DNA from 4 places in the Cytobacillus sp. FSL K6-0265 genome. Region 1 is predicted to be linked to each of the others. Evidence: riboswitches for the same ligand, from Rfam matches in the RefSeq annotation. Region 1 holds a riboswitch; each other region holds the start of a gene.
The links. Region 1 has a riboswitch for thiamine pyrophosphate ahead of thiW (energy coupling factor transporter S component ThiW). Riboswitches for the same ligand answer to the same signal wherever they lie in the genome.

Region 1 (3,561 bases):
TAATCTCCGTTATCAATCACAACTAATTGCCTGCCATCTGTAATAACATCTTCTTTTCCACTAATAACAATGAGACAGTTTAGAACTTCGGCTGCCTCCTGTGCAAGTACTTCAGGTGCCATTTCAATTGCCCCTGCATCGACACCACGGGTTTTTGTATTTTTTCCAATAAGCGCTGAAATTTCAGAAGCATTGCCGCGAATAATGGACACTTTTATTGTACTAATTAGCTCTTTTGCCTTACTTGTTCGATAGGTGGTTGCCCCAACACCAACGGGATCAAAAACAACTGGAATCCCCTTTTGGTTAGCTGTTTGTCCAGCTTTAATCATTGCCGCAAACATTGCATCATTAATTGTACCAAAATTAATCACAAGCCCCTCAGCCATCATTGCCATTTCTTCTACTTCTAACAGCTGTGTGGCCATAACAGGTGAACCACCCATTGCAAGAGTCACATTGGCGCAATCATTTATAGTTACTGTATTAGTTAAATGATGAATGAGTGGGGTCTGTTCTTTTAACTGCTGAAAGACTCTCTCAACTGCTTCACTTGAAATCGTCATTATCTTTCCTCCATCTTCGCTTTGTTGTATAACTCATAAAAATGATTTGTTGGACCATGTCCATTACCGAGTACTAGACTATGCTCAATCGCTATGGAAATATAATTTTTCGCAGACTGAATGGCCACAATAAGTTCTTCTCCTTTTGCCAACCCAGCAGCAATGGCAGATGAAAGCGTGCAACCTGTACCATGGGTATTTTTTGTCTCTATTCTTCTACCATTAAACCAGGTGAAATTTTGTCCATCCCATAATAAGTCATTCGGTTCTCCTTCTAAATGTCCACCTTTTAATAAAACGGCTTTTGGCCCTAATTTATATAAGTTTTTACATGCTTGTTCCATGTCTTCAACCGTGCGAATCGTCATACCTGTTAGTACTTCAGCCTCAGGAATGTTTGGCGTAATAACAGTCGCAAGTGGTAACATCTTTGCTTTCAGTGCTTCAATAGCTTGTTCCTTTAAAAGATGATGACCACCTTTCGATACCATGACAGGATCTAACACAATCACTTTTGGACTATAATGATTTAAACGGTCTGCGACGATACTGACAGTCTCACTCGATGACAACATGCCGATTTTGACAGCATCGACCTGGATATCATCAAACACGGCTTCTATTTGGTCTTTTATAATATTGATTTCAATATCCTGTACCGAACGTACCTCTACTGTATTTTGAGCGGTAATCGCCGTAATGACAGACATGCCAAACACTCCATTGGCGGAAAAAGTTTTAAGATCTGCTTGAATCCCAGCTCCTCCTCCTGAATCAGAACCTGCGATTGTTAATGCTGTTTTCATCGATGTAACCTCCAATAGCTTTATTCTTAATTAAAACTCTTAATAAACCATATCCTAAAATCGCTCCCGTAAACGAGCTCACCATAAATGCTGGTAGAAATCCGAAGAGGGTTGCTTCTTGCCCTAAAAGTAATGTACTAATCGGATAAGTCGCTACTGCCCCTATCACTCCTGTTCCAATGACTTCACCTAGTGCTGAGAAGCCAATTTTTTTCGTTTTTTGATAAAGCAACCCTGCAAGTAAGGCGCCAATCATACTGCCAGGATAAGCAAAAATACTTCCAGTACCCATCATATTTCTCAATGTAGATGAAAGAAACGCTTGACTCACGGCATACCATGGTCCAAGAAGAACAGCAGATAATACATTTGCCAAGTGCTGAATGGGAAAAATTTTCGCTATTCCAATCGGAATAAAAATGAGACTACTCGACACAGTAGTAATGGCTGCAATTGTTGCCGTCATCGTCATTTTTTGAATTTTATTCATAGACCTTTCCTCCTTTCGATAAAAATAAAAAAGCCGCTATTTTTAAAATAAGCGGCTTTGGTCATCATGATATGTATGACGTCACTCGCTTCCCTCCGCTAGTATTAACTAGATCAGGTTCAAAGGGTTCATCTCAGCCAAATAGTTGGCACCCCTAGCATTTATTTATATATAAAATAAAAAAATCCTCTACTTCCAAAAGGAAGCGAGGACGACTACATCGACACACTTCCCTCCACTGGTACAAACCAGATCAGGTTCAAAGGGTTTTGAATGCCATTCAATCTCAGCCTCTTTTCTTAAGGCACCCCTAGTGAAAACTTATATCATATGATGCACTCAATATAACATGAAATGAAAGAAATGAAAATAAAAAACATTGAATAGAAACGATGTTGCGACATAAAACGTTATGATATGATATTTATATAACATTCGGGAGGACAGGCTATGGAGGATAAGAGTATTGTACTAATAGGGTTTATGGGGGTCGGAAAGACATCCATAGGAACGGAATTAGCGAAGAAATTACAATGGGGTTTCATCGATACAGATGAACGCATTGAACAACAGTTTGGGATGTCTACTTCGAAAATTTTTCATGATTATGGTGAAGAAGTTTTTCGAAAAGCTGAAAGCGAGTTGATTGAACAACTTTCTGCCGAAGAAAAACATATTCTTTCATTAGGCGGCGGTGCCTTTTTAAACAGTACAAACCGCGAAATATGTTTACAAAACAGTACCGTTGTCCTTATCGAACTCTCATGGGATAAGTGGCTCGACCGATACCCATTGATTAAAGATACAAGACCGAAATTGAATGGTCTTTCTACTGAAGAAATGTATCATTTATACAAAGAAAGACAAGCTCATTATCAACCATATCATTTAAAAATCAATGTAGATGGGAAAACAGCTGAAGAAGCTGCTGATTTGATTGTTCGAGGGATTAGTTGAGATAACTCTAGATGGTTTTTCGCCTGTTTATCAGGCGTTTTTTTGTCATTTGTATATTTATATTGTTCGTTTATCTTTTCAACACCTATACAAACCACTTATCACCAACATCTCTCAATAGTATATTAACTATAATAAAAGTGATTCCCTCATCATTTGTTTTAAATTCTTTTTGTAAAAAATATAGGATGGCTGAACCGCTAAATGCCCCTGCGGAAGAAAACACCAATTTATTAAACATTCTAAATCCATATATGCAGTTCATTCCATTTTCCACTCACCCCTCAAAAAAACCACCTACCAACAATGGCAAGTGGTTCTCTCTTCTATTAAATCGCTGTTGTAACAGCTTTTTCTTCATCTACTTTCACAATCCACCCAAATTTATCTTCTACTTTTCCTTTTTGGATACCTGTTAGTGTTTCGTAAAGTTTGCCGGCAACTTCACCTGTTTGCCCACCACTAATAGTCAATTTTTCGTTATTCCAGAATAGTTCTCCGACTGGTGAAATGACTGCTGCAGTACCGGTCCCGAATGCTTCTTCTAACGTGCCATTCTTTTGTGCTTCATAAATCTCATCGATTGAGATACGACGTTCAGATAAAGGAATACCCCAGTCTTTAATGAGTTCAATAACAGAGTTTCTTGTAACCCCTTCTAAAATGCTTCCGTTCAATTCAGGTGTGACGACTTCACCGTTAATTTTAAAGAAAATATTCATACTTCCTACTTCTTCAACAT
Region 2 (3,561 bases), 2.0 Mb from region 1:
GAGAAGCTAATAAGAAATCCCAATCCTCATTTTGTGACTGTGCCTGCCATTTTAATTTCCGCATATGTTGTGCTTTAAAAGCATCAGCTCGCTTCTGGCGCCTTTTTTGATCGATATATAATTTTGTACCAATGGATATGAGCCAAGTGGAGAATTTCGATTTCCCCTGAAACTGATTTAATTTTTCAATCGCTTTTGTCATCGTTTCTTGTGCCAAATCCTCCGCTTCTTCTCGATTAAGGGTGAGCTTCATTAAATAGTGAACAAGAAGGGGATAACTCTCTTTAAATAAGTGAGCTAACGCTTGGCTATCGCCTTTTTTCGCTGCTTTAATCCACTTTTTCTCTTCCAAACTTTGCCCCCCTTTTCTTTGGATTTACTATTATGACGTTTAGTGTTCTCCTTTCGTTCACGAAAAATAAAATTTTTTTAAAAGGATGGAATGGCTCTTTTTGATCGATAGTGGTTATGTGGTACTTGTTTTGGAAAGTATCTCTTTATGGTGAACATCTCTCTGGTATGTAGAAATTTTAGCAAAGTGCTTGCATATGAATCTGCAAATAGAAGGGTGAGCGACAACAGAAATTGAGTTTTTGCATAGCTATGCTTTTTTATAGGGAATTATTCTTGATGAACGAGTAGACTGAATTTCTCGCCTATCTTGCGAAAAAAGGCTCTGAGTTTCCCCAGAGCCTCTAAGTCATTAATATGCTTTTTTCAAAAGTACTTTATTAGCTGTTGTGTAGAGTGTGACAACAACGAGAGCACATACGATAAAGGTAGGTAGCATGTATGTTCCGTTATATACGAGTGAATACAGTGCGACAGGTTGATCAGCCGGGGCATAGGCGCCAAATAGGATAATGCCTGATAAATAATGGCATAAGAAGCGTAAGAAACTTCCTAAGAAAACGCCAATAATAACATACATATTTGCTTTGGCAAATTGGCCGTCTTGATAATTTTGCACAACTTTATTCATATAGATGCCTGCGAGTCCGACAACAGCAAAGGCTACGAAATAGTCAATAATCCATGAGGCGAAATGAAAAGGAACAGCTCCTGTTAAGATTTGTAGGCCTCCTAATAGTAAGCCCGTTAAGACACCGCCTTTAATACCCCAACGAAAGGCCATTAAGAAAACCGGTACCATAGCAAGTGAGATGGACCCACCTTGTGGCCAAAATCTACCCATTAGTAGTCCCGAAAGAAAATCGAGTAATAATGCCAAAGCTGCAAATATAGCGATTTCCACCATAAAAAGTGTTTTATTTTGTTTCATGTTTTTCCTCCTTCTCCGAAAAAGAGAAGCGAACGAGTAAACCTGTATTACTTTTTGTCATGAAAAAAAGCAATACATAGGCGGTGATGGATGCCTAGTATTGCTCATATCCAAAACCACGATCCCTACGCTAGCATTATCTAACAGGTTCTTAGGGTCAGAACGAACTCGCTCACTCTCAGCCATATTAGGCTCCCCTTGTGGAAGTATTAAATTTAATCCTCGGTAAGAATATACTATGACTTTCCTCAGAATTCAAGAATCTTTTTATTGGTAAGAGAAAAAACAGATTATTTGTGAAACTTATTCCCTAGATAGTCGTAGAATAATCAAGGAGTGATTTATATGAAGAAGGTTTTTGAAGTAAACCATCATGGAAATCATATAGTAATCGAAAATTATTGGATTAACGGAGAAAAGTTGTATGTAAATGGCGAATTACAGGATGAAAATTTAGGTCTAGCATTAAGGGGAGGTTTGAAAGGTAAGTTAGAAGATTCACGTAGAATTAAAGTAACTATAGGCGGTTTCTTTACTGTTAATTGCAAAATATTTCTTGAGAATCGTTTAATTTTTTCATCTTAATAAAACTTACGGGGGTAGAGGGTATGGTCGGGTCAATGGATCCTGATAGGTTTATAGATTATTGGTTAAGAGCAGAGTATAAGGAAATTTACCAAGCCACTTCAAAAGTGTTTCAAGGCATGGTTTCATTATCAGAATTTATTGAGATGAGCGCAGCCTTTAACGAAGGTGTGCGTAGTTATCAGCTTATGTCACGGACGAATGTCTTAGGTATTGATCAGTTCGTATGGGTAGATCACTCAAAAGCAAAAGCAGTAGTGGTTGGATTTGATGATAAAAATACAATTGTCAGTTTCTATATGAAACCTTACTTTGTCTTTCCAGAAACTGATAAGGTCTATACAAAGAATGAATACATTATGCCAGTGATGGATGAATGGTTTGTATTCTGGGGTGGTACAAATGAATTTATTAATTATCATTACGCTTATGAACATCAAAGATACGCGTATGATTTAATAAAGGTGAAGGATGGTTCTACATATAGTGGTCGGCCTGAAAAAAATGAGAGTTATTACGCATTTGCAGAGGAAATTATCGCCCCTCAAGATGGCAAAGTAATAAAAGTGGTTGATGGTCTTGATGATAATATTCCAGGGCAGATGGATGAAGAGCATCCGCCAGGCAACTATATTGTAATTGAGCATGCGCATAAGGAATATAGTATGATTGCTCATTTTAAAAAAGACAGTATCATTGTCCAAGAAGGAGAGGAAGTTCTTCAAAAGCAATTACTTGGCAAATGTGGGAACTCAGGCAACTCATCTGAAGCGCATATCCATTTTCAAATCATGGATTCAGGAGATCTTCGTAAAGGAAAATCAGTTCGCATTCGTTTTAAAAATGGTGTGGAACCGATTCAAGGAGAGATCGTAACGAATCATTTAACGAAATATCGTGATCGATTCGAAGAGAAGTTCGACAAGGTCGAAAATACGATGACAATAGCAGACTATGTTTTTGCCGTTCCGCGAGCAATTATCCAGCTATTTAAATAGGGGAAATACGGTTACAGGGAGTCACTTGTACGGATCTCCCTCGCCCGCACAATTCAATCAAACGTTTGTTTAAATCACAAAAATAAGTGGTTTGATAATGATTGTTGCTCTTTTCGTAAGACTTAGTGCCGTTTTTTAACGCATCAACTAATAACTGGGTAATGTGGTTCAAGTTCGTTCTTTTGGTAACTTCCTTTAGATGTATTTAAATAATAGGTTGCAGATATATTATGATCGGTAAGTTGTGTCATGTGAATAATTTTTAAATCAAACTGTTCGTTCAGTATATTTTTTATTATATTAACGTTCATTAATTACACTCTCCTCGATAATTTATTTTTGAGAAAAGCTATGAACCAGACTTAAACATAAGTTATTCAAACAAAAATCCTCCTTCATTAATCTGTTTAATATTTCTATAAAGCATATAGAGCCATATCAAGTAAAACAAAACGGTAATACCTAAGTTATTTCCGCTAGATAGTCTCTCTTTACACATAATATAGTTCTTTTATTAGTCTGCTCTGGTTGGGTGATAGTTACTTTATTTCTTTAAATAAAGGGAATTCTCTTAGTTATGTTGCTAAAGGGGGGGAGATTAGTGACAATTGATTGATAAAAAGAGAAGACCCCAATCTTTTTGAACTGCACCCCAATAGTTAGACACATCGAACAATTGGAGGTGCAATTTTTTTA
Region 3 (3,561 bases), 200 kb from region 1:
GGTTGCTAATAAGAAACCTAAACTACCTGTCATTCCGGCAAATCCTACAAGCATTGAAAATTCTTGCTGCTTGAACCAAATGCTTAGCACAAGAACTAAATTGACCCATATAGTAGCATCGCCAATTCCACATAATAATCTAGCAAAGATTAACATATAACTATTATCTACCAAACTATATAGAATGGTACCAAGTCCGTTAAGCAGCGTTCCAACGACAAGAAATACATTTGGACCAAATCGATCAGAAAATAATCCGATGGGAATTTGCAATCCAGCATAAGCAAAAAATTGAATACTCGTTATCAAGCCAATCGTTGCAGCCGTTAAATGAAATTCTTCCATTAATTGATCTGTTATTAAACCAGGTGCCGTTCTTTGACTTACCATAAATAAATAGGCTAAAAGTAAAACACCAAATACAACCCATCTGTACTTACTTTGTTGTTTATTCATAATTAAACGCCTTCCTTAATTTAACATTCGTCTTTCATTATACGCTTATTGACATTATATATATATAGGAAGTTTTTCTATCTATGAGGGTGGAGTCATCTTTCTATAGACGAGATGAGTAGTTGGGGAAGAGCGAACTTTTTTGTGAAAGAAAATCTGCCATATTTGTAGATTGCCTTATTCCATAACAAACCTAATATTACGACGAGAATAGGGATTTGATGTTAACAGAATAAAGTTAATAAGAATGAACCTTATTCTGTTAACACTATTCCCTCTTTATCTTATGATGTTTTATGCATATGTTTTATCAGTTAACCACTTTTCTTGAGTATACGCCATTTCCCAAAAAGCTAATTCATATTGACAGCTGATGGTAAATGCAGATTTCATTTTTTCTTTTTCTGTTTCAGATGCAAGTTCAGCAAGCCGATCAAGGTGGTGAATTTGTTCCAGTACAAGTTTAACAAACCATTCTCCACCGTAAGTATCAATCCATGTACGATAAATTTCTTCTTTTGGTTTTGCCCCTTTAAAGCTCTGTCCAATATCATAATAAATCCAGTAACATGGAAGCAAACTAGCGATGACCTCGCCAACTGTACCTGTCTCTGCTACTCGGTATAAATGGGATGTATAGGCATAGGCAGTAGGAGCTGGTCTAAACTGGTTTAGCTCTTCTTCTGAAACTTTTAATAACTCCATAAATTTGTTATGTAACCCTAGTTCTGCTTCATAAGTCCCTTGCGCATGTGAAGCCATTCTCGAAGTCATATATAAATTCTCCGCTTTAGAAGCAGCGATTGCTTGCACACGTGCAAAATGTGATAAATAGTAAGAATCTTGTAACACGTAAAAGCGGAAACACTCAATTGGTAAATCTCCCTTAGCGATTCCTTTGACAAAAGGGTGTTCAAAATTAGCTTCCCAAATATCATGTACTTCTTTCCTTAACATTTGTGTAAACGTTTCTTTTGTTGCCATCATTTCTACCTCTTCTCTCTTTTTTAATGAGCATAAAAAATCCAGAAAAGCGAAAAAACCACTTCCTTAAAGAAAGTGGCTACTGTATACATTATTCATTTAGTTATATTACGTTAACTAAATTTATATACGCCACTTCCCTACGCTGGTATCAATCAGATCAGGTTCTAAGAGTCTTAAAGTTACACTTTAATCTCAGCCTTTTAAAGGCACCCCTAGTGGATTTATGTAATTATGCTGTCATCGTTATGTTATCATCTTATCAAAAAATGTCAACTTAAATGAAAAGCATCTTGAAGTATAGTAATGAGTAATGTCATGCTTCTCTTTCAGTTATCATGTTTAAGTGAGTTGGATGAAATGTTGTTGTATCGTTAACACTTCAAATCGCGTAACACTAAATTGGCATTGACTAAAAGTAACGATAACCTCAGGTATTAACCACTTAAAAATCTCGACCTTTCGACGCTTTACCTTCTCAATTTAGTGAAGTTTTTCTTTCTAATGAAACCATTCGACTTTTTATCATCTTAAAATAGGTTTATACTAGAATTATGATATTGGGTAAAGAATGGGTGAATACTATTGGAAACACATATTTTTTCAAAAGGGGAAGAAATCGCCAACGCGATTGTTCACGGAGTTGGTGCACTATTAAGTATTGCGGCTCTTGTAATTTTAACTGTTTTCTCATCCTTATATGGAACAGCTTGGCATATTGTCAGCTTTGTTCTATTTGGTATAACGATGGTTATTTTATATTTCTCATCTACTTTGCTACATAGTTTACCAGCAGGCAAAGCAAAAGATGTATTTGAGATTCTCGATCATTCTTCCATTTACTTTTTTATTGCAGGAACGTTCACACCGTTTTTATTTATAACTGTTAAAGGTCCCTTAGGATGGACTTTATTTGGTCTTGTTTGGGGACTAGCAATTGCAGGTACGGTTTTTAAATGTTTTTTTGTTAAAAAATTTTTAGTCCTCTCGACATTACTATATGTTTTGATGGGCTGGCTAATTATATTTGCATGGGAACCTCTTGTTACACACTTAACCACACAAGGCTTGATTTTTCTCATCATTGGTGGCGTTTTATATACTGCTGGGTCGGTATTTTATGTTTGGAGAGGGTTTAAGTACCATCACGCATTGTGGCATGTTTTTGTTCTTGCCGGATCGATTATGCATTTCTTTGCCGTTCTCTCGCTTCTGCCATGATCAATTTTTAAAAATGGTCTGCAGGTGGCTTCTCTTTCACCTGCAGATTGTTTAATACATATTAAGTTGTTGTTCACTTCCTCCTTCTACAAGGCAAACCACTACTTATAATAACTTCATGACTTCATAGCGAAAGCTGACTTTTTTATATCCTTGTTTACGATACATATCCTTTGGAGTATCATTGCTGTCGGCTACAAGTATAACCTTATGATTGTTAAAACGCTTCATAACTTCATATTGCAGAATTGCAGCAATCCCCTTTAATCGGTGAGTTGGTAACACACCTACACTATCAATTTCAGCTGTACACTTATTAATAAATACTTGTAACGAACCTGCTGGCACACCATGATCATATGCGATTAACTGTAACGTATCCTTTGCATTATAATGATAGGAATGAAGTCGTCTATTCAGGTTCACATATTCCTCTCCATAATCTTGATCAAAGTTCCTTTGCAATTGTAAATATTCTGTAAAATTAGCGTTTGTCACTTCCTCAACTACGATTCCATTCTTTTTATCTTTATAGAGAAATTGGAGAGGATTAATTTCATATAACTCCTGACACCCTATCGTATAGAATTGTTGATAAAGGTATACTAAAACATCCTCTTTAATTTTTTCGTCAGCCGGTAAGTAAAACTTCATATGCTCTTGTTGATGATTTTTCTGATAGTCTTCTAAATACCTTTCCGCTTGTTGAAATTCTTGCAAACTGGGATTTATTTTTAATTGAATATAGTTTGCATCATATTTAAAATAGAACGTTGTTGAACCGTAATGATCAAAATTGACTTCTTCTGCTATTAACTGACCATCATGGTGTATATCCCTAAAACTAACCACTGACCATCTCTCCCTACTTACAGCTCTTAAGTATATCGATAAAAAGCA
Region 4 (3,561 bases), 1.9 Mb from region 1:
TAAGTTTCTTAAACCCTGCACTGACAAAAGAATGGCTAGGAAACGAGCAATCAATCGATAACGAAGAATGGCAAATGATTCAACAATCGAAAATCTCCTTCGCAACCGAACCTTTAATTCCATCGATTTCGTCTGCTTCCGTCCCTTTGCTAGACTACCAGAATCAATTACTCGGTGCAGTGACAGTGGTTGGATTTAACGATAACATGCCAAATGAAGTAACGGATCCGATGAGCAAGCAACTGCTGGCGTTTCATCTACAAGCATCTTCTATGTTTGGCTATCGATATAAACAGGGGAAAATTTGAACAATCCTGATTGAGCGTTCAATCAATTAGATGTAGTTGAGATAATTAGAAGTAATAATCATTTTATCATCTTCTGCGCATAAATTGGATTTTAGCTCACACATTTGCTTTTATACGCCCATCTATATAAACGCCTTACTCAATTATAGACCCGCAAACTGAATCTAATGATTGAAAAAGGCCGCCATACAAAGATGACGACCTTTTTTATCTTAGTTCATCGTCAATCCATGATCGACTACTAGATTTTGTCCCGTAATCGCTCTAGCACCTGGAGAGGCTAAGAAAACAACGGCTTCTGCTACATCTTCTGGTTTTGTCACACGGCGGATAGCAGCGTTATCAGCAACAATCGCAAATACTTCAGGGGTAGTAACAGCACTTGCATCCGTTGTTTCTAATAATCCACCAGAAACCATATTCACATTAATGTCATATTGTCCAAGCTCTTTGGCCATATTGCGTGTAAAGCCAATTAATGCCGCTTTCGCTGTTGTATATTCATGGTAGGCAACGACGGGATTCTGGTAAAGATTCGTGCCAATACCAATCACACGGGCTTGCTGTGAATCCTTTAAAGCTGGGAAAGCAGCTTGTACAACATGTAAGCTTGCTTTTATCGCACCTTCAAACTGGGTTTGATAGCTAGTCCAAGATAATTCTTCTACTTTTGCCTGTGCCACAGGATCAAATTTAAATTGAACTAATGCATTATTTACAACGATATCCAAGCGACCAAAATGAGCAATAGCGTTTGCCACCATCGCTTTTACTGCTTCTTGATCTCTGACATCTGCTTGGATGGCCAATGCACGATCATGCCCGATTTCTTCAACTACGGCATCAGCTTTTTCTTTACTACTATAATAATTAACGACTACTTTATAGCCTTCCTTACCGAACTTCTTAGCAATTGCAGCTCCTAATCCACGACTTGCGCCTGTTACTAACACAACTTCTTCTCTCACTCTATTCCCTCTTTTCAATCGATGTCATTAAAAATGTTCAGGGAAACAAAACAAAAGGCTCCCCGAAAATGGAGAGCCTACCATACGTATTCATATAGTTGGAAAATGCTCCCTACGATCGTCTTAACGAACAGGTTCTAAGGGTCAGGTTTTAACCTTCTCAACTCATATTCTGAGTCCCCCTGCAACAATTTTAATTATTTTTAGTTTAGCATATAAATAGTCGCATAGCTATGAATCGAGGTTAATTTCCAACTTGACCATTCGCTTTATGTTTCTTCCCATCGCATGACACGGGGATTCTTATCTAAAATCGATTCATATTGTTTCTCATTACCATAGAGACTATTCGGGTCAAGCAGCTTATATCTCTCGTATTTTTCCAAACGATCTTTTTCTTTTGCCCAGCCTAAATGCTTGACTCTTATTGTGGATAAGCTGTGGGTAAGTTGAAAGATATTTTCTGGAAATCTCCCACAATGTTGGGGCGTTTCTTTCCAGACGGGCTGAAAGGTTGAATCGACTCTTGCTAGAAATGGACGGTATAGGAAATGTGCTTGCCAATATTCATCTTCACGATAATGATCTTCATCCCACATATCATACAGTCTAAAACAGTACAAATCGATGGTATCCTGTTTAACAAAGTCATCAATATAATCAATAAAACTCTCCTCAAACCATTCATCTGCATCAAGATTTAATACCCAACCTAAAAATCCATTTGTTGCTTCTAACCACTGCTGTTTTCTTAGTTCTACTTCATTGGCAAACTGGGAACTTGCATTCTTGACCAATTTAATTGGCACACCTTTTAGTTCTTTCAAGAAAATCGATATAGTCTGATCAGTACTAGCATCATCTATAATCACAGCTTCATCGATAAAGGGCTTGACTTTCTTTAACATCGTTTGTAAATAACGACCTTCTTCATTCTTCACAATCATAGATAAGCGAATTTGATGGTTTTCTGCTTTTTCTGGATAAATAGGTAGTTCGCTATGAACATACTGACATTTTTCTTTAAAAGTAGGTATACCTTTTAAGTCAGAAGAGCGATAAATATGATAAGCAGGGAGATGTGTGTCGACATGTAAATCCAATCCTAATGCCACTGCTCTCACACAAAAATGCCGATCTTCTCCCCAAAAACTGAGATTTTTAATTTTACTAAAATGAACACCTGCTAACAAAGCCTTCCTGCTAATTAAGGTGCACGCACCTAATCCCCCTACTTCATAAACACCTGGAGTTTGTAACTGTTGAATAAACGCCTCGGTTTGAACTTGTTTTTCTTCATCTGTTATGACGCCATCATCCGCCTGTCTCCAGTGGGTATATTCATCTGTTAACCAAACTTGCGGATAAGGGATGGTCCCTTCTTGCCAAGCCGTCCAAAAGACCTCAGAGACAATTTCTTTATTTGCGGCAATAAGTGTATGAAGGGTATCCGGGTGTAAAAGCAAATCAGAGTCAATTAAAAACAGATAATCAAATGCTTCAAATTTCGCCTGCTCAATAAGCATATCTTTGAAGCGCGCAACCTTCCAGATGAGGGTATCATTCCAGAAATGTGTCAAGTCGGTGCGAATATAGATACTATCTTCTTTTGCAGATAATATCGCAACATTGTTCTTCCATTTGGCAAAATGACGTAGTAGTCTACTTGATTCTTCATCCTGATTATCATCTATGAAATAATAATGAATTTCCATTGTATCCGTTTTTAAATTGGCTAACGAAAGTAGAAACTCTTTTAAAATAACGGGTTCTTGATTAATTGGACTACCAATGAGAATTTTTGTATTAATCATAAGCAACATTAACGTTTGTAGACAAAACCGTTCACCTCTCTACACTATATTCTCACCATGATTTGCTTGTGTAGTAAAACAAGAAAAATTCTATCCAAAACAAAAAGCAGAGAATCGTTAGAATCTCCCTGCTCTAATGATGGTGTATATAAGAAATAAGAACATTAATATCGCAATGACAAAGCCGATTTCTACTGCCGGTATATTCCATAGGAGAGATGATTGCCTACCAAGGGCGGAACCGATAATTAAGCCCACCATTATAATGCTAAATGCCAGCAACACGATACTAAATGCTAGCCGGTTGCTGATACGATCAATTCTCGTTAGGAATTTTTCACTGTTGGGCAAGTTCAGTTCGAGCGGGATTTTCCCCTTTTTGATAAGAGCAATCAAATCTTTCAAATTATACGGCGCTTCTTTTAAAATATCAAAATACTCACCGATATGCGCTAGCGAATCTTTCGCCAA

Region 2: another riboswitch for thiamine pyrophosphate. It lies ahead of thiT (energy-coupled thiamine transporter ThiT); the one in region 1 lies ahead of thiW (energy coupling factor transporter S component ThiW).
Region 3: another riboswitch for thiamine pyrophosphate. It lies ahead of tenA (thiaminase II); the one in region 1 lies ahead of thiW (energy coupling factor transporter S component ThiW).
Region 4: another riboswitch for thiamine pyrophosphate. It lies ahead of MHH73_RS01995 (3-oxoacyl-ACP reductase); the one in region 1 lies ahead of thiW (energy coupling factor transporter S component ThiW).

The regions. Positions count from the first base shown of each region.
Region 1 is NZ_JBBOPE010000001.1:2,295,030-2,298,590, forward strand. It holds gene thiM (hydroxyethylthiazole kinase) at 1-566, opposite strand, end outside; gene thiD (bifunctional hydroxymethylpyrimidine kinase/phosphomethylpyrimidine kinase) at 566-1,372, opposite strand; gene thiW (energy coupling factor transporter S component ThiW) at 1,341-1,862, opposite strand; TPP riboswitch at 1,936-2,028, opposite strand; TPP riboswitch at 2,076-2,184, opposite strand; gene MHH73_RS11710 (shikimate kinase) at 2,313-2,819, shown strand; gene MHH73_RS11715 (hypothetical protein) at 2,905-3,096, opposite strand; gene MHH73_RS11720 (branched-chain amino acid aminotransferase) at 3,149-3,561, opposite strand, start outside.
Region 2 is NZ_JBBOPE010000001.1:296,615-300,175, forward strand. It holds gene sigY (RNA polymerase sigma factor SigY) at 1-352, opposite strand, end outside; gene thiT (energy-coupled thiamine transporter ThiT) at 704-1,282, opposite strand; TPP riboswitch at 1,387-1,491, opposite strand; gene MHH73_RS01595 (hypothetical protein) at 1,628-1,867, shown strand; gene MHH73_RS01600 (M23 family metallopeptidase) at 1,891-2,865, shown strand.
Region 3 is NZ_JBBOPE010000001.1:2,497,340-2,500,900, forward strand. It holds gene MHH73_RS12650 (MFS transporter) at 1-456, opposite strand, end outside; gene tenA (thiaminase II) at 751-1,440, opposite strand; TPP riboswitch at 1,561-1,667, opposite strand; gene trhA (PAQR family membrane homeostasis protein TrhA) at 2,026-2,661, shown strand; gene MHH73_RS12665 (GNAT family N-acetyltransferase) at 2,767-3,513, opposite strand.
Region 4 is NZ_JBBOPE010000001.1:372,271-375,831, reverse strand. It holds gene MHH73_RS02000 (IclR family transcriptional regulator) at 1-308, shown strand, start outside; gene MHH73_RS01995 (3-oxoacyl-ACP reductase) at 521-1,276, opposite strand; TPP riboswitch at 1,369-1,470, opposite strand; gene MHH73_RS01990 (glycosyltransferase family 2 protein) at 1,546-3,090, opposite strand; gene MHH73_RS01985 (ABC1 kinase family protein) at 3,208-3,561, opposite strand, start outside.